DNA from 3 places in the Martinezella sp. CNPSo 3795 genome. Region 3 is predicted to be linked to each of the others. Evidence: predicted binding sites of a transcription regulator. Region 3 holds the regulator's gene; each other region holds the start of a gene.
What was found. The regulator LexA, encoded in region 3, represses DNA repair genes until DNA is damaged. The targets are predictions, from matches to a motif close to TGTTCNNNNTGTGTTCNG.
Positions count from the first base shown of each region.

Region 1: AC13QY_RS22095 (nucleoside triphosphate pyrophosphohydrolase family protein) is a predicted target of LexA. The motif match lies at 2,004-2,021, and genes of this name have one in related genera.
Region 2: AC13QY_RS17120 (YifB family Mg chelatase-like AAA ATPase) is a predicted target of LexA. The motif match lies at 5,275-5,292, and genes of this name have one in related genera.

Region 1 covers NZ_JBXSOQ010000008.1:225,662-233,180, reverse strand. Annotated here, with positions in the region: gene AC13QY_RS22105 (invasion associated locus B family protein) at 1-199, shown strand, start outside; gene tldD (metalloprotease TldD) at 263-1,678, shown strand; gene AC13QY_RS22095 (nucleoside triphosphate pyrophosphohydrolase family protein) at 1,692-1,997, opposite strand; gene AC13QY_RS22090 (D-alanyl-D-alanine carboxypeptidase family protein) at 2,104-3,423, opposite strand; gene AC13QY_RS22085 (polysaccharide deacetylase family protein) at 3,651-4,703, shown strand; gene pdxH (pyridoxamine 5'-phosphate oxidase) at 4,707-5,327, opposite strand; gene AC13QY_RS22075 (RT0821/Lpp0805 family surface protein) at 5,392-5,850, shown strand; gene AC13QY_RS22070 (DnaJ domain-containing protein) at 6,166-7,329, shown strand; gene fabI (enoyl-ACP reductase FabI) at 7,452-7,519, shown strand, end outside.
Region 2 covers NZ_JBXSOQ010000005.1:290,453-297,971, forward strand. Annotated here, with positions in the region: gene AC13QY_RS17095 (hypothetical protein) at 1-486, opposite strand, end outside; gene AC13QY_RS17100 (LysE family translocator) at 486-1,118, opposite strand; gene AC13QY_RS17105 (cysteine hydrolase family protein) at 1,141-1,698, opposite strand; gene AC13QY_RS17110 (LysE family translocator) at 1,828-2,445, shown strand; gene cysK (cysteine synthase A) at 2,582-3,550, shown strand; gene AC13QY_RS17120 (YifB family Mg chelatase-like AAA ATPase) at 3,651-5,183, opposite strand; gene gshB (glutathione synthase) at 5,376-6,323, opposite strand; gene AC13QY_RS17130 (cupin domain-containing protein) at 6,413-6,916, opposite strand; gene AC13QY_RS17135 (exonuclease/endonuclease/phosphatase family protein) at 7,015-7,519, opposite strand, start outside.
Region 3 covers NZ_JBXSOQ010000009.1:63,037-70,555, reverse strand. Annotated here, with positions in the region: gene lpxB (lipid-A-disaccharide synthase) at 1-759, shown strand, start outside; gene gltA (citrate synthase) at 787-2,076, opposite strand; gene AC13QY_RS22845 (ComEC/Rec2 family competence protein) at 2,358-4,835, shown strand; gene lexA (transcriptional repressor LexA) at 4,816-5,538, opposite strand; gene AC13QY_RS22835 (VOC family protein) at 5,957-6,844, shown strand; gene kdsA (3-deoxy-8-phosphooctulonate synthase) at 6,841-7,519, shown strand, end outside.

The sequences.
Region 1 (7,519 bases), on a different contig from region 3:
TAAGGATATCGGCCGCGCCTATTTCGTGCGCTGCTTCTCCGACGGCTGCTACGCCGAAGTCGTGCTGGAGGACCAGTTGCTGAAGACGCTGCGCAGCGGCGCAACGGCAACCTTCATCGTCTTCCAGTCGCCGGAAGAAGGGATCGGCATCCCTGTGGACTTGAAGGGCTTCGCGGACGGCTACGACGCCCTTCCCTGACCGGATGGGCTTGCTCTTGCGCGGTGCGAAGCCTACATCGGCTCTGAACGGAGCACCTGACCCATGAACACCGATCTCCTTACCCTTTTCGATGCCGATGAAGCCAAGCTGCGCGGCATCGTGGCCGAGGCGCTGTCCGGCGCCGACGACGGCGAACTCTTCGTCGAGCATGTCCAGGCGGAATCGCTGACCTTCGACAATGGCCGTATGAAGGGCGGCAGCTTCAACACCGAGCAGGGCTTCGGCCTTCGCGCCGTTGCCGGCGAAGCGGTGGGCTATGCCCATGCGGGCGACCTGTCCGAAGCCGCCCTGAAGCGCGCCGCCGATGCAGTACGTGCGGTGACATCGGGCTATGCCGGCTCCTATGCAGCCGCGCCACAGCGTACCAACAAGGTGCTCTACGGCGACGAGAACCCGATCGGCACGCCGAGCTTCGAGGAAAAGGCAAAGCTCCTGCAGCGGATCGACAGCTATCTGCGCGACAAGAACGACAAGGTGCGCCAGGTGACGGCATCCATCGCCGCGAGCTGGCAGGTGGTCGACATTCTGCGCGCCGATGGTCATCGCGTCCGCGATGTCAGGCCGATGACGCGCGTCAATATCTCTGTCATCGTGGGTGACGGCGACCGGCAGGAATCCGGCTCCTTCGGCACTGGCGGCCGCATCGGCTTCGGCGATTTCGTCACAGAAGACAATTGGCATCACGGCGCCGACGAGGCGCTTCGCCAGGCGCTCGTCAATCTCGAGGCGATCGAGGCACCCGCCGGCACGATGGATGTCGTGCTCGGCTCCGGCTGGCCGGGCGTCATGCTGCACGAAGCCGTCGGCCACGGGCTGGAAGGCGATTTCAACCGCAAGAAGACATCGGCTTTCGCGGGGCTGCTCGGCCAGATGGTCGCCACTCCCGGCGTTACCGTCGTCGATGACGGCACGATCGAGAACCGCCGCGGCTCAATCACCGTCGACGATGAAGGCACGCCTTCGGCCTACAACGTGCTGATCGAGAATGGCAAACTGGTGGGCTACATGCAGGACCGACAGAATGCCCGGCTGATGGGCATGAAGGCGACCGGCAACGGCCGCCGCCAGGGCTATGCCCATACGCCGATGCCGCGCATGACCAACACCTATATGCTTGGCGGCGACAAGACGCCGGACGAAATCATCGCTTCGGTGAAGAAGGGCATCTACGCCGTTTCCTTCGGCGGTGGTCAGGTGGATATCACCTCAGGCAAATTCGTCTTCGGCTGCACCGAAGCCTACCTCATCGAGGATGGCAAGGTCGGCGCTCCTATCAAGGGAGCCATGCTGATCGGCAACGGGCCGGATGCGATGAAGCGCGTTTCGATGATCGGCAACGACATGAAACTCGATACCGGCATCGGCAATTGCGGCAAAGCCGGCCAATGGGTTCCCGTCGGCGTCGGTCAGCCGCATCTGCGCATGGACCAGATCACGGTGGGCGGCACCAAGGCTTAACCGCCCCGGCCTGCTACGCCTGAGGGCGAAAGAGCCACTTGCGCTCGACGGCAGCCGGCAGATCGAGGCCGTTGCGATGCGCGAATAGAAGAATATGGCCGAGCACATCGGCCGTTTCATCGGCAAGCGCCGTCGCAAGATCCGCGTCGCTCATGCCCTTGCGCCGCCCGCGGCCGGTGACCTTGTTCCAGATCTGGACCAACTCGCCCATTTCTTCCTGGAGTTTCAACACGAACCAGTCGTCGTCGCGCTCCATGCCGTTGTCGGCGGCGTAGCGTGCCGAAGCCGTTTCGAATTGCTCCATCAGATCTTTCAGCATCGAAATCGTTCCCTTTATGTTCCATTCAAATGAACGATTCCCGCAAAAAAGTCGAGCCGGCGGAGATTTGCTCCGCCGGCTCGCTTCTATCCAATCAAGATTGTGTTCAGCCCTTGCTCGGCAGGAGCATGCAATCGAAGTCCTTGCGCTTCAGAGCGGAGCAGGCCGAACTTGCATCGTCGCGGCTTGCAAAGCCGGTGAAGCGGGCGCGATAGACCGTGCTGGCGCCCTTGCCGACGGCTTCGGTATAGGGCGAGGCATTGGCGAGCGCATTGCCGGCCTTGGACTTCGCTTCCGAGAGCAAATCCTTGGCAGCCTGAGCGGTTGGCGTCGCCGCGATCTGCACCTGCCAGCTTCCGGATACCATCGGCTTGCTGGCGGCTGCCGCCTGCTTGTTGTCGACGAGGATCTCGTCCATCGCAGCCGGGCGATCCATCGGCACGGTGACGTTCGAGGTGGCGGCGAATGCCATTGGGACAACCTCGGTACGCTTGCGCGCCGGCGCAGGTGTCGTCGTGGCAGTGGTTTGGGCATCGACATCGACGGCAACATCGTCCGATGCAGACGCCACTTCAACCTGCTTGCCCATCTTGCCGCCGCCGACGCTCGCCATCAGGCGCGATGTTGCGATGGGGGCTGCCTTGGGCACATAGCGGTCCAGCAGCGACGCCATCATCGCGTCGCGACCGCGCGCCGTGGCGCCGCCCATGACGACGCCGATCACGCGGCGATTGCCCTGGCGCACGGCGCTGACGAGGTTGAAGCCGGAGGCATTCGTATAGCCGGTCTTGATACCGTCCATGCCCTCATAGCGATACATCAGGTTGTTATGGCCGCGCACGTAGTGGCCGCGGTAGTTGAAGCTCGTCTGCGAGAAGAGCCGGTACTCCTGGGGATAGTTGTTGATGAGCGCGACGGCGAGCGTCGACATATCTCGCGCCGTCGTCCACTGCTGCATGTTCGGAAGACCGGATGCATTCAGGAAGGTGGTGCGGCGCATGCCGAGTTCGCGTGCTTTCTGCGTCATCATCCGCGCAAAACCGCTCTCGCTGCCGCCGAGCGCTTCCGCCATGGCGGTAGCGGCATCGTTGGCGGACTTGATGATCATGCCATCGACGGCTTCGCGGACAGTCACCGTACCACCGGGCTTGAGGCCCAGCTTGGTTGGCGGCTTGGCGGCAGCGAAGCGCGAAACCAGGATCCGCGTGTTCCAGCTCAGCTTGCCGCGATGGATCGCCTCGAAGGTCATGTAAAGGGTCATCATCTTCGTCAGCGATGCCGGATGGTTGAGGTCATCCGCATTGCTCGACGCCAGCACTTTGCCGGTCTTCGCATCCATGATGAAATAGGCGCTGCCGGCGAAGCTCGCTACAGGAGCGCTCAACAGCAAGACGGCCGCAGACAAAGCCATCAGAAGTCGTTTCATAATTGTCCCCAACCGAAAGAATGCCAACACACCGCATCAATCCCTGTATGATTTTGCGACAAAAAGCCTGATACCGGTGCGATATTGAGGCAACAGCCTCGATAGTTCTTCAATTTTGCCTTTCCTGGTAAAATAAGCATTAACGCATTGGAAATTATGACGAAGATTCAGTAAGGTTTAACGGGAATGCGCTACAGCGTTGACATTGGTCAACCGGGTCGAGCCGCATGGAACAGGGCATCAAGGTCCGCCTCAAGCGCACGATGATCTCAAGCGGGCTTGAGGCTGCCGCACTTTTGAAAGGTGCGGGGCTGATGCGCGATGTTGCCGGCCTCGGCACGATCTTCACCCTTCATCACGTCCGCCCTGCCCTCCCCTGCCGTTTTACACCCAATGCGCATCTGGAGGTCTCGCCCGACTTTCTCGATCAGGCGATCGCCCGGCTAAAACGGGACGGTTACGAGTTCATTGCACTCGACGCTCTTCCGTCACGGGCAAAAGAGGCCGGCAAGCCACCCTTCGTCGCCGTCACGCTCGACGATGGCAATCGGGACAATCTTGAACACGCCCTGCCAATCTTCGCACGCCACGATGTGCCCTTCACCGTCTTCGTCGCCCAGGGGCTTTCGGAGCGGACGCATAGTTTATGGTGGGAGACGCTGGGCGAACTGCTTGGCCGGCTTGATCGCCTGACATTCGATTTCGGGTCAGGAGAAGAGTTTCTGCCATTCGGCAAGGATAGCCAGAAGCATGCGGCATTTGCCCGCTTCGCCGCCTTTGTCCATAGTCATGAAGAAAGCGAAGCCGTCGGCCGGATCGATGAGCTTGCCCGGCGTCATGGTCTGGAACCGGTCGATATCGTCCGTGCATCTATCATGGATCGAGATGAATTGCGGCAGCTCGCTCGCCATCCCCTTGCCTCGCTCGGCGCCCATACGGTGAGCCATCGGGCCTTGGCAAGGCTCCCCGAAGCGGAGGCTGTCGCGGAGATGGCGCTTTCGGCCGATTATGTCGCCGACATCACCGGAAAGCGGCCAACCACGATCGCCTACCCCTATGGCACGAACGAGGCAGTCTCGGCGCGCGAGGGACGGCTTGCGGCTGAACTCGGCTTCTCCGTCGGCGTCACGACCCGCCCCGGCACGATCACGGCAGCAAACGGCAACTCCCTGCTATTGCCGCGGCTATCGCTGAACGGCCATTACCAGAAGCCCCGCTATGCGTCGGCGCTTGCATCCGGCATCCCCATGCGGCTGATGGGGCGCCGGGAAACGGCATAGGATTTACGGATACATCCGCACCTTTTGCCAGGCACCCTCCGGTACGTCACGGCGAAATTCGATGCGATCGTGCAGGCGGAACTGGCGGTCGTGCCAGAATTCGATCGACAGTGGCCGGATGCGGAAGCCGGACCAGTAAGGCGGGCGCGGAATATCGCCGATCGCGTAACGGGCGGTATATTCGGCAACGGCCTTTTCCAGCGCGAAGCGGCCTTCCAGTGGTCGCGACTGCTTTGAGGCCCAAGCGCCGATGCGGCTGCCGCGAGGCCTTGTCTTATAATATTCGTCGGCTTCCTTATCGCTCACCACTTCAACCAGGCCACGCAGGCGCACCTGGCGACGCAACGACTTCCAGTGGAAGCACATGGCCGCTTTCTTCTGGGAAAGAATTTCTTGGCCTTTCTGGCTCTCGAAATTTGTATAGAATACGAATCCGTCGCTATCGAAACCTTTCAGAAGAACCATGCGGACATTTGGCAGGCCATCCTTATCCACCGTTGCCAGCGCTACCGCATTCGGATCGTTCGGTTCGGTGGTCTCCGCCTCACGCAGCCAGGACGCAAAGAGACTGAAAGGTTCATTCTGCTCAGTGAAGTCACCGCTTGTTAACTCGTTTTCCGACATATTAATTCAAAAGCTCCGCAATTCCTAATAACCGCCGGCCCCTCTGGCTGGCCAAGACGTTCGGGTGGAAGTCATAGCAAAGTCGATCGTTCATACAAAGCGCAAGCTTGCAAAAGGCGTGACGATGGCTGTCGCCCTAGTCTCCCTTTTCACCCTTGGCGGCTGCGTCGGCGGCGGCATGGACTATCTGAGCTCGGCCAAAGTGGATCGCAGCGTATCGACGGGCACCGTGCCGACGGCCCCCGTAACGACGGACAGCATCTCCGACGAGACCACGGTGCGCAATGCCGTTACCTCGGCGGATCTCCACAAACTCAACGGCCAGCCCATACCCTGGGCAAACACCTCAACCGGCAGTGCCGGTGTCATCGACACGATTGTCGAAAGCAATGCGTCCGGCGTGGTCTGCCGCCAATTCCGCACCAGCCGGCACTCTTATCAGGGCGTCGCCAACTTCTCCGGCAGGACTTGCCTCGTCGGGCTTGGTGAATGGCAGTTGCTCAGCTTCCAGCAGGCGGGCTGATCGCCGCCCTCCTGTTTTTCGGCGCCTCTAAAGCATTTTGGTTCCGCACGCATGATGTTGACATCTGCGCCCACGATTTGGCTGCGAATTTCGGGCATCATCTGTTAGCGATTGGCTAACCATGCCTCAAAATGGGGATCTGCTGCCCCTCTCCCTCGTAACGCCTGATTAGCAACTCCTCCCGCAGGATCGGCTCATCGGCGCACCAGCCTTGCCTCCCATGACGGGGGCAGGATGGCGAAGCGCTATCAATTGGTTCTTTGCTTGGGGTGCTGCGATGGGGCTCGGCACCACCCACGAATGATGGCGGGAAAGATGCGCGATCCGTATAAGGTGCTGGGCGTTAGGAAAGATGCGGGGACGGACGACATCAAATCGGCCTGGCGTAGCTTGGCCAAGACCGCGCATCCCGATCACAATCCTGGCGATCCGACCGCGTCGGAACGGTTTGCCGAAATCGGCCGGGCTTACGAGACGCTGAAGGATCCGCAAAAGCGCAGCCGCTACGACCAGATCGCACGTATGGCCGAGGCAAAGGGTCAGAGCCAGGAACAGACGATCATGCAGCAGCGGCAGGCGGCTCGCGAGGCTGCCGAGCGGGCCAAGGCCGCGCGCGCCAATGCCGACAAGATCATGGAAGAGCTCGCGCGGGCCAACGCCCGCAAAGCGGCAGCCTCTGCTGCATCCGGCCAACAGGGCAATGCCACCGAATCTCCGGAAGACATGGTCGAACGCATTTTCGGAGTGAAGACCGGCCAGGCGCAGCAGGCACCGGCCACGGCGGCAACAGGCGTAAAGCAGGCGGAAAAACCGCAGGAGCAACCCGATACCGCGGCACCGGAAGAGCCGCAGGTGGAAGAGGAGCAGCTTGCCACGGTTTCAGCAGCTGCCGGCTCGCGCTCCGCCTTCGGCATCCTCGGCTCTCTGGTACGACGCATCACGGGCGGCAGTGCGCCCGAAAAGCCGCCGGAGAAAACCCCGGAGGTCGCCGCCGAAGCCACGGTAACGCTCGACGACATGCTGAAGAGCCGCTGGATTGCCGTTCCGCTGCCCGACAACCGGGAGGCGCGCTTTCAGGCGACGACTGATATCTCCAATGGCCAGGTGCTTCACCTCAAGGGCCAGGGACTGAAACTGCAGGGCATGTTGCGCGGCGATGTCGCCGTCACCGTTCACCTATCGACCGACGGACGCTTCACGCTCGACGGAAGCGATGTGCGTACAATATTACCCATTACGATAGAGAATGCCGTTCTAGGTTGCGAAACCACGGTCGAAGGATTGAACGGACCGGTCAGGATCACGGTGCCGGCCTGGTCCGGTTCGGATCAGGTCGTGCGCATTTCCGGCGAGGGATTGCCCGACGGCAATGGCGGAAAAGGCGATCTCATCGTCGAATTGCGGCTGATGCTGTGGGAAAAACCCGACGATAAGGTCACGGATCTCATGCGCAGCATGCGCGAGGGGCTTTTCCTGTGAAATTTTGGTGACAACAGCACCCTTTGTTACGATCCCTAACAGTTGATGATCTTTACGATGCTTGAACAGGGGAACGGCCTATGCCATAGGCAGGGTCATTCGAAAGTTCAAGGGAGCAGAATATGGCTCAATCCACTGGCCTCATGGCAGGCAAACGCGGCGTCATCCTCGGCGTAGCAAACAACCGTTC
Region 2 (7,519 bases), on a different contig from region 3:
CACCGCTTTTTCATCGCCACCATTCTCGCTCATCAGCTGGCGGGCGAGATCGACGATCTGCTTATGCTCCCAGGCGACGAAGATCAGCTTGCCGGCATAGGCAGGCTTCTTCAGCTCGGCTTTCAGATCATCGATATCCTTATAGCCGAAGCTGGTATCGACAGGCATTCCAAAGGCAATTGCCGTCGGTTCGATAGTCGCGAGCGGCCGGATGTAATCGTAGGAAGTGCCAGAATCGTCCTTTCGCTTCGACGGATCCGGCGCAAAGATCGCAGCAGGCTTGCCGAAGAGCTTGCTTAGCACCGAGGGCAGAGCCAAAGACCGGTTGAGACCTTGGCAGCTCAGTTGGCCGAGACCTGCTTCCGGCTTTTCGCCATGGCGCATGAAGACGATCGTCTGCACGTCCTTCTCCGCTGCCGAGGTAGGCGGCGCGAAGGTTGCTAACATCAGAAGACCGGCGGTGACTGCTGTTGTCACAACTCGCATTAGCGCTGAGCCTCAAAAGCCATGCGCACAGCGAGCCCGGCAAGCACAGTGCCCATGAGCCAGCGCTGCACCAGCGCGAAGGACGGACGGCGGGTGAGGAACATCGCGATCCAGCCGGCACTCAGCGCGAAGATAGCATTGAATGTCACGCTGATGATGATCTGTGCAAAGCCGAGAATGATCGACTGGGTGAAGACGCTGCCGGCGCTAGGATCGACGAACTGCGGCAGCAGCGACAAATAAAGGATCGCCACTTTCGGATTGAGCAGGCTGGTCACCAGCCCCATCGTGAAGAGCCGGCGCGCGCTATCCTTCGGCAGCTCGCGCACCTGAAAGGCCGAACGGCCACCGGGTTTCAGCGCATTCCAGGCGAGCCATCCAAGATAGGCGGCACCCGCCAGCCTCAGCGCATCATAGGCAAAAGGCACGGCAAAGACGAAAGCGGTAATGCCGAGTGCGGCCGAGAGCATGTAAAAGAGGAAGCCGCAGGCGACACCGCCAAGGGAGATCAGGCCTGCCGCAGGTCCCTGCGAGATGGAGCGCGACACCAGATAGATCATGTTCGGCCCGGGTGTCAGCACCATGCCGAGAGCGATCAGGGCAAAGGTGATCATGCTGGTCAGATGCGGCATGGAGGCTCCGGCAGGAAGGGCTTCAGAAGGAGATTTCGGTGGATGCGACCAGCTTGATTTCATGCGGCCCGGCATCGAAGCCGTCAAGCAGCATATTGTGGTGGGTGACAATCTCTTCGAAGCTCAGTTTGCCCATATCCGCCGTGGTGTGTCCGTCGGAGATCAGCGAGACATCGAAACCGAGTGAGACGGCGCGCCGCACGGTCGTATCGACGCAGAACTGCGTCATGCAGCCGCCGACGATGAGATGAGTGACGCCACGCGCTCGCAGCTTTGCCTCCAGATCCGTCTCGAAGAAGGAATCACAGCTCGTCTTGTGCACGACGGCATCGCCGGCTTCCGGCGCGATCTCCCGGCGCAACTGCCAGCCTTCGCTGCGTTTGGCCAAACGATGGGTGGGGCCGCCGTCATGCTGGACGATGAAGGTGGGAATGCCGGCGGCACGCGCCTTGTGCTTCAGCGCCGCCAGCCTAGTGACAACCCCCTCCAGTGCGGCATCTATCACGGGCTGACGATCCGGCGTGCCGAGGCCCGTCAGGATGGAGTTCTGAAGATCGATCAGGAGCAATGCGGAAGACATGATATCCTTGTGCAAAGCAGTTGCGACGCGGCGTTAATGCCTTGGTAATATGTTCGCTGCACCGGCGCAATCGCTTGAAAACGCAAAGGTGGTGAGATAGAGCGAATACCATCTTAGGAGGAGAATTCCATGACTCTCGCGGCCTTGTTTGCCTATTGCTGCGCCCTTTTCATCGCCGCTGCGATCCCGGGTCCTGGTATCACGGCAATCGTGGCGCGCGCCCTCGGCTCCGGCTTTCGCGAGACCTTCTTCATGGGCCTCGGCCTCGTGCTCGGCGACACGATCTACCTGACGGCCGTCATCCTCGGGCTTGCCTTCGTGGCGCAGACCTTCACCGAGGTCTTCATCGTCATCAAGATCGCCGGTGCGCTTTATCTCGGCTATATCGCCTGGAAGCTCTGGACGGCGGGCCTGCTTGCGGCCGATATCGCCGCGAAGAAATCGAACAGCGCCGGCATGTCCTTCCTCTCCGGCCTGCTTGTCACGCTCGGCAACCCCAAGACCATGCTTTTCTATGTTGCGCTGGTGCCGACCCTGATCGATATCGGCAGCATCGGGCTGCGTGAATATGCGACGCTGGTGGCGGCGACCTTCATCGTCCTTCTGATCGTTCTGGTGCCCTATATGCTGCTGGCGTCGCGAGCGCGCACCTTTCTCAAGAAGCCGAGGGCGCTGCAGATCCTGAACCGGGTCGCCGCCAGCATCCTCGGCGCGACCGCTGCCTTCATCGCCATGCGCACCGCCTGAAAAAAACATCCTCAAGTAAGACCGTTATGAGATTCTTTTCTCACGTGCTTTACGCGAGGAACGGCTGCGCACTCTGGTTTCCGCGGGCGTTTGATCCTATTGTCATTGCATAATTCCAATATAGGGAGAGCTACCCATGTCCGACACCCGCAAACCCGGCCGCGGCCGCGTCTATGCCTCGATCACCGAGACTATCGGCGATACGCCGATCGTGCGCCTCGACAAGCTGGCGAAGGAGAAGGGCGTCAAGGCCAACATCCTGGCAAAGCTCGAATTCTTCAATCCAATCGCTTCGGTGAAGGACCGTATCGGCGTCGCTATGATCGAGAGCCTGGAAGCCCAGGGCAAGATCGCTCCCGGCCGGTCCGTGCTGATCGAGCCGACCTCGGGCAACACGGGCATTGCGCTCGCCTTTGCCGCTGCCGCCAAGGGCTATAGGCTGATCCTCACCATGCCGGAAACCATGTCGATCGAGCGTCGCAAGATGCTGGCGCTGCTTGGCGCCGAGCTGGTGCTGACTGAGGGACCGAAGGGTATGAAGGGCGCGATCGCCAAGGCCGAAGAGCTGGCCGCGTCGCTGCCGGATGCGATTATTCCGCAGCAGTTCGAAAATCCGGCCAATCCGGAAATCCATCGTAAGACGACGGCCGAAGAAATCTGGAACGACACCGAAGGCAAGGTCGATATCTTCGTTTCCGGTATCGGCACCGGCGGCACGATCACCGGTGTCGGCCAGGTGCTGAAAGCACGCAAGCCCGACATCAAGGTCATCGCGGTCGAGCCGGCGGATTCGCCAGTTCTGTCCGGCGGCAATCCCGGACCCCACAAGATCCAGGGCATCGGCGCCGGCTTCGCACCAAAAGTTCTCGATACGCATGTCTATGACGAGGTAGTGACCGTCAGCAATGACGAGGCATTCCAGCAGGCGCGGCTCGTCGCCAAGCTCGAAGGCGTGCCGGTCGGCATTTCCTCCGGCGCGGCGCTTACGGCGGCTATCAAGATCGGCCAGCGTCCCGAAAACGAAGGCAAGACTATCGTCGTCGTCATCCCGTCCTTCGCCGAGCGCTATCTCTCGACGGCGCTCTTCGAGGGTCTCGGTGGCTGACAAAGCCATTCGCCATCTTGATTTGGAAAAAGGGGTGTTTCGGCACCCCTTTTCATTTAGGCCGGCTGGAGACGATCAGATGCTGTAGAGTCCCGCATTGTCAGGCATGCGCGGTCAGCCGCTCTCCGGCGATGCGATAGGAGATGGCTTCGGCGAGATGGATGCGCCCGACGGTCGGCTTGTCGTCGAGATCGGCGAGAGTGCGCGCCACCTTGAGAATGCGATGATAGCCGCGGGCGGAGAATTTCATCTTCTCGGCGGCATCGCGCAGCAATTGCAGGCCGGCGGCATCCGGCTCGGCGATGGTTTCGATCATCGCCGTCGAGCAGCGGGCATTGGTGCTGACATCCTTCATGCCGGCTCGTTCGAAGCGTTCCCGCTGCCGCTCGCGGGCGCGTGCCACGCGGAGTGCGACATCGGCGCTGCTTTCCGAGGCTGTCGGCCGGATGAGGTCGGCGGCGGAGACCGCCGGCACGTCGATGCGGATATCGATACGATCGAGCAAGGGGCCGGAAATGCGGCCCTGATAATCGGAAGCGCAACGCGGCCCACGGGCGCAGGTATGACCCGGCTCCCCGGCCATGCCGCAGCGGCACGGGTTCATCGCCGCGACAAGCTGGATGCCGGCCGGATAGGAGACACGGTGGTTTGCTCTGGCGATGACGCATTCGCCGGTTTCCAGTGGCTGGCGGAGCGCATCGAGCGCCTGCGGTGAAAACTCCGGCAGCTCGTCCAGGAACAGAATGCCGTGATGGGCGAGCGAGACTTCACCCGGCCGGGCGCGCAGGCCGCCGCCGACGAGCGCCGCCATGGTGGCGGAATGATGGGGCGCGCGATAGGGCCGCCGGTCCGAGAGCTTGCCGCCGGAAAGCTGGCCGGCGATCGAATGGATCATCGACACCTCCAGCAACTCGTTGGTCGACAAGGGCGGCAGGATCGACGGCAGGCGCGAGGCGAGCATGGATTTGCCGGAGCCGGGAGGCCCGACGAAAAGCAGATTATGGCCACCGGCGGCCGCCACTTCCAGCGCGCGCTTGGCGCTTTCCTGGCCCTTGATATCGGCAAGATCGGGTAGATTGGCGGCATTGGCGCGAACGGATGGCTCCGGCCGCGAGAGAACCTGCGTACCGCGGAAATGATTGGCGAGCGCAATCAGGCTGCGCGGCGCCAGAATATCGATCTCCTTGCCGGCCCAGGCCGCTTCCGGTCCGCTTTCGGCCGGGCAGATCAGCCCCTTGCCCATGGCATTGGCGGCGATCGCGGCGGGAAGAGCGCCGGCAACGGGCGCGATCGTGCCGTCGAGATTGAGTTCGCCGATGACGGTGTAGGAGGACAGGGCATCGGCTGGGATCGCGCCGAGCGCCGCCATCAGACCAAGCGCGATGGCAAGATCGAAATGACTGCCCTCTTTGGGCAGGTCCGCCGGTGCAAGATTGACAGTGACTTTCTTCGGCGGCAAGGCAAGGCCAGAGGCGTGTAGTGCTGCCTGAACCCTCTCACGGCTCTCCGCGACAGCCTTGTCCGGCAGACCGACGATATGCATCAGCACCTTGCCCGGCGCGATCATCACTTGCACTTCGACGGGTACGCCCTCAATGCCCTGAAATGCCACCGTACTGACGCGCGCTACCATTCCCTATCCCCTGTCGCCGAACCCGTTTGCCGTTACGTGCCCCGATCAGCAAACTTCGGGTTGCAATCTGGCATAAGACAAAGAATGAAACAAGAACAATAAACGAACAAAAATTTCACCCCGCATATCGAAATCAACGACATGCGGGGGTGACTAGATCGTTCAGTCGAAAGCGTGGCGGGGAACTGTCGATCAGGCTCGCTTGGCCTCGATCGCATCCCAGAGCAGGCTGGCGATATCGGCGCCGCCGAAACGCTTGACTTCGCGGATGCCGGTCGGCGACGTCACGTTGATCTCGGTCATATAGTCGCCGATGACGTCGATGCCGACGAGCAGGAAGCCGCGCTCCTTGAGGGCTGGGCCGATACGCGCGCAGATTTCCTTCTCGCGCGCCGTCAGCTCGGTGGCTTCCGCGCGGCCGCCGACATGCATGTTGGAGCGGGCGTCATGCTCGGCCGGCACGCGGTTGATCGCGCCGACAGCCTCGCCATCGACGAGGATGATGCGCTTGTCGCCCTTGCGCACGTCTGGCAGGTATTGCTGGGCAATGAAGGGCTCGCGGAAGAGCTGGCCGAACATTTCCAGCAGCGACGAGAGATTGCGGTCGTCACGCGTCGAGTGGAACACACCGGCGCCGCCATTGCCGTAGAGCGGCTTCAGGATGATATCGCCCATTTCATCGCGGAAACGGCGGATTTCAGCCGGATCGCGGGTGATGAGCGTCTTCGGCATGAGATCGGCGAATTCAGTGACGAAGATCTTTTCCGGCGAGTTGCGCACCCAGGCCGGATCGTTGACCACGAGCGTCTTCGGATGGATGCGCTCGAGCAGATGTGTCGAGGTAATATAAGCCATGTCGAATGGCGGGTCCTGGCGCAGCAGCACCACGTCCATGGTGGAAAGATCGACGCGCTCCGGCTCGCCGAGCTCGAAATGATCGCCCTTGACGTCGCGCAGGATCATCGGCTCGACGGAGGCATAGATCCTGCCGTCGCGCATGCTCAGCCGCTCCGGCGTATAGTGGAAGAGCTTGTAGCCCCGGTTCTGCGCCTCGAGGCTCATGGCGAAGGTGGAGTCACCCGCAATGTTGATGCTTTTCACATGGTCCATCTGGACCGCAACATTCTTGATACCAGCCATAGTCAGCCCTCGCTCGGATTTGCGGACAGATGTAGGTCGGCCTGCATCCAAACGCAACGGCTATTCAATGGCTTCCCTCAAGTGGCCGCTTAGGCAGCAAGGCCTTGTGCGCCGCCCTGGCGGACGAAGTTGCGCAGGCGATAAGCCATGGTCAGAGGCTTCGGGAACGGCTTGCGCAGAAAGGCAACCTTGCGCAGGTAGCGATCGATGCGCCATGTCGCCCAGGTGCCACCGGCAAAATAAGCGACATCGCCGGCGCTGAGCGTCCGCTCGACGCCATCTTCCGTGGTGATATGCACCTCGCCCTCAAGGATCATCACCGTTTCGTCCCAGCCGAAATACCAGCGGAACTCGCCCGCGGTGCAATCCCACAGCGCCGTCATTGCGGCATCGTCCTGCCCCCGCGAGTGCTCGGCGATACGGGCGACCGGATTCCCCGACAAAACCCAGGAGGGTTCGATCGGCGATGGCTTCATTTCCATTTCGTTGCTGGCGCCCGCCACGAAGCTTTTCGACTGCGGCATCGCGAGCACGACCGGCGCGGCACGGGTGGCAAAGGCCGCCATGCTCGCCAACATCAGTTTCAAGACCATGCAATCCCCCAAAATTCCATGTGCGTCTGCGATCTCATCGCATGGAACGGGTAAGGGGAAAGTTCATGAAACCGAGCGCATTTTAACGATTGCAGCGATCAGGCGGAAAAACCCTCGATTGTGCAGACGACCATATCGTGGTCGGAGAGCGGCTTGCCTTCTCCGTTCAGGGAGGAAACAAGGTGGCTTTCGCCGACCTTCAAGCTGCGGGTGATGAACCAGTCGAGCTTCATGGTGCGATCGGGAAAGCGCGTGATCAGGCTCGGGCGCGTGCTTGTCTGATCGAGCGGTCCGCCATGGCATTCGAAACCACGGCCTTCGGCCATGGCGAATAGGGTATCGGTCGAATAATCGCCACCGGTGTGATTGCCGGTGTTGAGATCGCCGCCGATCAAGATCGGCAGACCGGGTGCGAAGGCCTCGACTTCATCGATCAACGCCGCCAACTGCCGCTCGCGATAGGCAGCGGTTGCGACACTTTCGAGATGAACGGAAACGGCAATCATGGGACCAGCTTCTGTCTCAACAATGGCGCCGACAGCGCAACGATCGCCAATGCGCGGCTGCTCGTTGCTGTCGTTGAACCAGACGGCTTCGCCGGGT
Region 3 (7,519 bases):
GTCGACCATGTGCTGGCCGTCTTGCCGTTCGAGCCTGCTGCCATGAAGCGCCTGGGCGGTCCGGCAACCACTTATGTCGGCCACCGCCTGACGGTCGACGCCAATCTTGCGGAGACGCGACGTCAGCGCGCCTTGCGCGGTCTGGCCGGCGCCGATGTGGCGAAGACGATCCTGCTTTTGCCCGGATCGCGTGCATCGGAGATCCGGCAACTCCTTCCGGTTTTTGAGCGGGCTACCGAAGAACTTAGCCGGAGAAATGATAATGTTCGTTTTCTGCTGCCGACCGTGCCGCGGCAGGAGGCGGTGGTTCGCTCTTTGACCGCCAATTGGCAGGTCAAGCCGGATATACTCGTCGGCCAAGATGCCAAATGGAGTGCCTTTGCCAAGGCGGATGCCGCCATGGCAGCCTCCGGAACGGTGATCCTGGAGCTGGGGCTTGCGGGCGTTCCGGTCGTCTCGACCTATAAGACGGAATGGCTGGCGAAATTCGTGCTGTCGCGCATCAAGATCTGGACGGCCGCCTTGCCGAACCTCATCGCCGACTATGCTGTACTGCCTGAGCTCATCAACGATGTTCTGCGGCCGGGCATGCTGGCACGTTATATGGAGCGCCTGTCGAGCGACACACCGGAGCGTGCGGCGATGCTTGCTGGCTACGATCTGGTCTGGGAACGGATGCAGACGGAGGAGCCGCCTGGCGACAAGGCTGCGCAGATTGTTCTGGACGTTCTAGCCCATAAAAAAACCGGTCATCTCTGACCGGTTTTTTTGTTTCAATACCGAAGCTTAGCGCTTGGAAACAGGCACATATTCGCGCAGCGGAGCGCCGGTGTAGAGCTGGCGCGGACGGCCGATGCGCTGATGCGGATCCTCGATCATTTCGTTCCACTGAGCGATCCAGCCGACGGTGCGGGCAAGAGCGAACAGAACGGTGAACATGGTCGTGGGGAAGCCGAGAGCCTTCAGCGTGATGCCGGAATAGAAGTCGACGTTCGGATACAGCTTCTTCTCGATGAAATATTCATCGGTCAGAGCGATACGCTCCAGTTCGATCGCGATGTCGAGCAGCGGATCGTCCTTGATGCCGAGTTCGCCGAGAACCTCGTGCGCCGTCTTCTGCATGATCTTGGCGCGCGGGTCGTAGTTCTTGTAGACGCGGTGGCCGAAACCCATCAGGCGGAACGGATCGTTCTTGTCCTTGGCGCGGGCGATGAATTCCGGAATGCGGTCGACCGTGCCGATTTCGTTCAGCATGTTCAACGCAGCTTCGTTGGCGCCACCGTGAGCCGGTCCCCAGAGGCAGGCAATGCCTGCAGCGATACAGGCAAACGGATTGGCGCCGGAAGAGCCTGCCAGACGAACCGTCGACGTCGAAGCGTTCTGCTCGTGATCGGCATGCAGGATAAAGATGCGGTCCATGGCGCGGGCCAGCACCGGATTGACGACGTATTCTTCGCACGGAACCGCAAAGCACATACGCAGGAAGTTCGACGCGTAGTCGAGGTCGTTCTTTGGATAAACGAAGGGCTGGCCGATATGGTACTTGTAGGCCATGGCGGCGAGCGTCGGCATCTTGGCGATCATGCGCAGGCTTGCGACCATACGCTGATGCGGATCGGTGATATCGGTGGAGTCGTGATAGAAGGCGGAGAGCGCGCCGACACAGCCGCACATGACGGCCATCGGATGCGCGTCGCGGCGGAAGCCGGTGAAGAAGCGCGACATCTGCTCGTGCACCATCGTATGGTGGGTCACGCGATAGTCGAAGTCCTTCTTCTGCGCTGCCGTCGGCAGTTCACCGTAGAGAAGGAGGTAGCAAACTTCGAGGAAATCGCCGTGTTCGGCCAGCTGATCGATCGGATAGCCGCGGTGCAGCAGAACGCCTTCGTCGCCATCGATGTAGGTAATGCTCGACTCGCACGACGCGGTGGAGGTGAAACCAGGATCGTAAGTGAAAGTGGAGGTGTTCTTATAAAGGGCACCAATATCAATGACACTCGGGCCGATGGTTCCGGTCTTGACCGGCAGGTCCACCGTCTTTTCACCCCAAGTTAGTTTCGCGCTTTGTTCCGTCATGCTGATCCTCCAAGATTTGGCGGGATTGACGCCATAAAAAGCGCCAAAAGGTTAAGCGACTACCGACTAGCTATATGATCCCGAGCCTAATGCCAAGTTATCCTAACGCTGAATTGTGCGATGCAGTATCAACTTTTGGGCACTGCAGAAGCGCCTTTAATTATGCTAGGCGGCGAAACCGGCCCAATTGAGCCCTGCTTGCGTCGATTTTGGTTGAATTCACCGCCTGCTGACGGCAAAAATCGCGTGAAAGCTGTAGTTTTGCGTGAGGACGGCGGCGAGTGCCTAATTTGGAGGCATCCGAGCAGCGGAAAGAGGGTGGGGACGTTGCTGCGCTCTCGCAGCCTCGCCCTGTTGTTGCCACGAATATCTTGCCCGCCGAAGTGCAGCGACGGGAACGGACGCAGGACCAGACGCGGCTGACATCCCGGCTGCTGCGGATATCAAGCCGCATTCGGCTTGGCACCTTCAGATTGATCGAAGAGGAGGCGGCCCATGGTCGCGCGATCCTGCTTGCGCCGATCTATATGGGCCTTGGTGCAATTTTCTGGTTCAAGGCTGGCAGCGATCCGCCTCCACAGGCTGTTCTTGCAGGCCTGTTGGTCTTTACCTGTGGCTTTGCGCTCATGCGGGAAGCAGGCAGGCTGTTTCGCCATCTGCTTTTTGCAGGCATGCTCCTTTGCCTGGGCATGGCGCTGGCGCAATGCGAGAGCTGGCGGGTTTCTACCGTCATGCTCGATTCGGCCGTGACCACGACCGTGACCGGTCAGATCGAACGACGGGAATCCTATGACAATGGACGCTGGCGCTATGTCGTTCGCGTCGAGGCAACGGAAAAGCCTTCTATTCGCCGTGCGCCCCAACGGGTCACGATTTTCGTGCGCAAGCAGGCGGAGCCGTTCGATTTGGGTGATCGGGTCCGGGGTAGGGCGCGCCTGACTCCTCCGGCAGGACCAGCGTTGACCGGTCTCAATGATTTCGCCTTCAGTTCTTATTTCAACGGTATCGGTGCGAACGGCTTTGCCTACGGAACCCCGGAATTGCTGTCGCCGTCCGGTGACAATGCTGCCGGCTCGTTATTGGATGCGGCCGATATCTGGCTCGCTGGCCTGCGCAACAGCATAGGTGACCGGATCAGGCAAACCTTGCCGGGAGATACCGGCGCCTTTGCCGCCGCCCTTGTCACCGATGAGAGACGCGCAATCTCCAAGGATACGACGGAAGCGCTGAGAATTGCCGGCCTGACCCATATCATTGCAATTTCCGGTCTGAACATGGCGTTGTCGGCCGGCATTTTCTACATCGGCCTACGCTACTTGTTCAGCCTGTTTCCCGGTGTCGCGCAGGCTTGGCCGACCAAGAAGTTCGCAGCCCTCGGCGCGCTTCTCACTGTAACGGCCTATTATCTCATCTCCGGCTTCGGTGTATCCGCCGAGCGTGCCTTCATCATGATGGCGATCATGCTCGTGGCCGTGCTTTTTGATCGACCATCCATCAGTCTGCGCAACGTCGCACTTTCTGCCATTGTCATTCTTGTACTGTCGCCGTCGCAAGTGCTCGGCCCGAGCTTCCAGATGTCCTATGCCGCAACGCTGGCGCTGGTGTCGGGCTATTCGCTCTGGAAACGGCGGCGGCATCGTGAAAACATCCTGCCGCGCCTTCGTGTACTAAGTCCGCTATTGTTCGTCACACGTTTCTTCGCAGGCGTGACGTCGACCTCGTTCATCGGTGGCGCATCGACCGCTATCTTCTCGATCGAGCATTTTCACCGGTTGGCGACATATGGGCTCGCCGCCAACCTTGCGGCAATGCCCGTCGTTTCTTTCATCGTTATGCCGTTCGGGATGATGGCGATGCTGCTCATGCCGCTCGGTCTCGACGGGCCTTTCTGGAAAGTCACCGGAGAGGGACTGGAACTCGTTATCATGATCGCAAGAACCGTAGCTGGTTGGGGAGGTGACATTACCTTCGGTCGCCAGCCGGCCTGGCTGATGCCCACATTCATTATCGGCTTCCTGATCATGAGCATATTGCGAACCCGGCTTCGCCATCTGGGCCTGCTATTATCGCTCTTGTCCATGGGCTTGGCGGCATTCGGATCTGGCGTACCGAAACCCGACCTGATGATCTCCGAAGATGGCGTCCTGGTCGCGTTGCGCCAGGACGATATACTCGCGACCAATCGCGAGAAACCGCAGGCCTTCATTTTCGAACAATGGCAAAAGGCACTGGTTGCGACGGACCATCAGCCTCCGACCATGCTCCCGGCTGACAGCCGACTTCCACAAATCGGCAAGGCAGATCGTTATAAGCGATTGAACAGTGAAGAACAGAAGGCGGTCCGCACGGCAATGGAGGAGGCCTTGGACCGTACCATGCAGGGCAGTTTTGCCTGCCAGAAAGGAGCATGGTGCGCGGCCATGCTTGAAAACGGCGCGATATTGGTCACTATCGAAAACGCGGCCTACCTGCCTGCGGCTTGCGACACGGGGAACATTATCGTGACGCCAATCCGGCTACGGCTCGACCATTGCCGTTCCGGAGCGATGCTCATAACCGGTGCGACATTGCGCAAAACAGGCTCCATCGAAATGGTGCTCACCGGAGACAAGCCCATCCTCTCAACCGCATTCGAGAACCCGCAGCGTCCCTGGACCAGGCATCGAACCTATGATTGGCGCACCGGCAAATTCGACGCGCCAATTGCGCCCACGTCACCCGCCATCGACAATTCACCGTTCAGTGATAGCGACGAATAAGGCCAACGAGCTTGCCTTGGACCTTCACGCGATCCGGTCCGAAGATGCGGGTTTCGTATGCCGGGTTTGCGGCCTCAAGCGCGATGGAAGCACCCTTGCGACGGAAGCGCTTCAGTGTCGCCTCTTCGTCATCGACGAGTGCAACGACGATATCGCCTGGATTGGCCGTCGTCGAATTGCGGATGATGACCGTATCGCCGTCGAAGATGCCGGCATCGATCATCGAATCCCCACGAACTTCAAGCGCATAATGTTCACCGGAGCCGAGCATGTCGGCGGGAACAGTGATGTCGTGCGTATTGTTCTGGATGGCCGAGATCGGAACACCGGCAGCGATCCGGCCCATTACGGGCACCGACGCCGAGCCATTGTGATCGTCATTTGCCACCTTCGACGGAGCGGGCGGGGCAACGGGCTGCGGCTTGCCAAGGCTGCCCTCGATAACGCTCGGCGAAAAGCCGCGGCGCTGCTGCAGGCTGGGATTATAGGCGTCGGGAAGCTTGATGACTTCGAGCGCTCTGGCCCGGTTCGGCAGCCGGCGGATGAAGCCCCGCTCCTCCAGCGCCGTGATCAGGCGATGAATACCGGATTTCGATGCCAGATCCAGTGCATCCTTCATCTCGTCGAAAGATGGCGGAACACCGGATTCCTTCATGCGTTCGTGAATGAAGAGAAGCAGTTCCTGCTGCTTGCGCGTCAACATCGTCTTGGAACCCCAGAATCAAGAAAAGCTGTGAAACAAATCCAGAACGGACACTATATGTTCCATATGTGTTCCGCAAGTGCTTAAATTTCGGTAAAGCCTTGTAGGGTCAGTTAAATAATTACGATTTACGAATGGACCGGCTCGGAACATCGGCGCGCTATATCTACGTTAACTTCCAGAAAAATAAGAAAAATGTCGTTCTACTCGCTTCCGCGACTTTGTCGTTCAGCCCGTGTGCCGAGCATTTGGATGAACGTGCCGCGCGGCTGCATGAGCCGGCCATGGCAGAGAATCAGCAATCACGTTTGCGAGATTGCCTTCGATCCATGTCGTGTACTCCGGGTGTTCATGCTTCCATCTTGAATTGCGCGGGCGATGGGCGCAAATCTGCTTCGGCAAGCAAACAGGAGAAGCCATGATTTCGTCTCCGCATCCGCTGGATCACCTCGTGCTGCCAACCGTCGACATCGCCTTGGCGCGCGAGCGCCTCGGCAAGCTCGGCTTTACGGTGGCTCCGGATGCGCGCCATCCCTTTGGCACACAGAATGCCTGCGTCTTTCTTGCCGATAAAACCTATTTAGAGCCTCTGGGCGTGGCATCGACGGAGCAGTGCGAAAAGAGCATCTTAGATGGCAACGTTTTCGTTGCTCGTGACCAGGCTTATCGCTTCCGGGTCGGCGAAAATGGCTTTTCGGCCGTGGTATTCGGTACGGATGATGCGGTGGCGGATGACGAGCGCTTCAAAGCAGCTGCGATTTCTGCGGGGCAGATGCTGGATTTCTCCCGTCCCATGAAGATGCCGGATGGGACGGAAACCACGGCCGGCTTTCGTCTTGCCTTCGCCGCCGATCTGCGCGCGCCGGATTTTCTCGCTTTCTGCTGTCAGCGCATCAATCCGCTGCCGGCTGACCGCAGCGTGCTCGAGCGTCACGAAAACGGCGTGACTGGTATCGCGCGGGTAGCGCTTTGCGCGCCGAAGCCGGCGGCCTATCGCGGCTTCTTCGAGGAGCTTGTCGGTGGCCCGCGCATTATGGAGCATTCCTTTGGCCTGACGATCAAGGCTGCCAATGCCGATCTGGAGATTTTGACGCCGGAAGGAATGGAGGCATTCTATGATCTACCTGTTCGCACGAATGATCCGGGGCTCAGAGCACGTGCAATCCTTTTCAAAACGCGCGATCTTTCCGTGACATCGTCGCATTTCACTGCTAACGGCGTCACCTATACGCGTAAGAACAATCGTCTATTGGCGAGGTTGGCACCCGGTCAGGGCGCATTGTTCGCCTTTGAGGAGATAATATGAGCACGAATTCGGAAGTCACCGTCGGCGAGGGTGCCTCCAAGGTCCTCTTTTCCAATACTGCAAAGCTGTCGCTGATTGCCGGCCCCTGCCAGATGGAAAGCCGCGACCATGCGTTCATGGTTGCCGGCGTCCTGAAGGAACTCTGCGGCAAGCTGGGCATCGGCCTTGTCTACAAGTCCTCCTTCGACAAGGCGAACCGCACATCGCTGTCAGGCAAGCGTGGCATCGGCCTGGAAAAGGCGCTGGAAGTCTTTGAAGACCTGAAGAAGGAATATGGCTTTCCGGTTCTGACCGATATCCATACGGAAGAGCAGTGCGCCATCGTTTCCAAGACGGTCGATATCCTGCAGATCCCTGCTTTTCTGTCGCGCCAGACCGATCTTTTGGTTGCAGCCGCCAAGACCGGCCGCGTGGTCAACGTCAAGAAAGGCCAGTTCTTGGCGCCGTGGGACATGAAGAACGTGCTTGCCAAGCTGAACGACAGCGGCAACCCGAATATTCTTCTCTGCGAGCGCGGTGCCTCCTTCGGCTACAACACGCTGGTCTCGGATATGCGCTCGCTGCCGATCATGGCGGCGATGGGCGCGCCCGTCATCTTCGATGCGACCCATTCCGTGCAGCAGCCTGGCGGGCAGGGCGGCTCGACCGGCGGCGACCGCCGCTTCGTCGAGACGC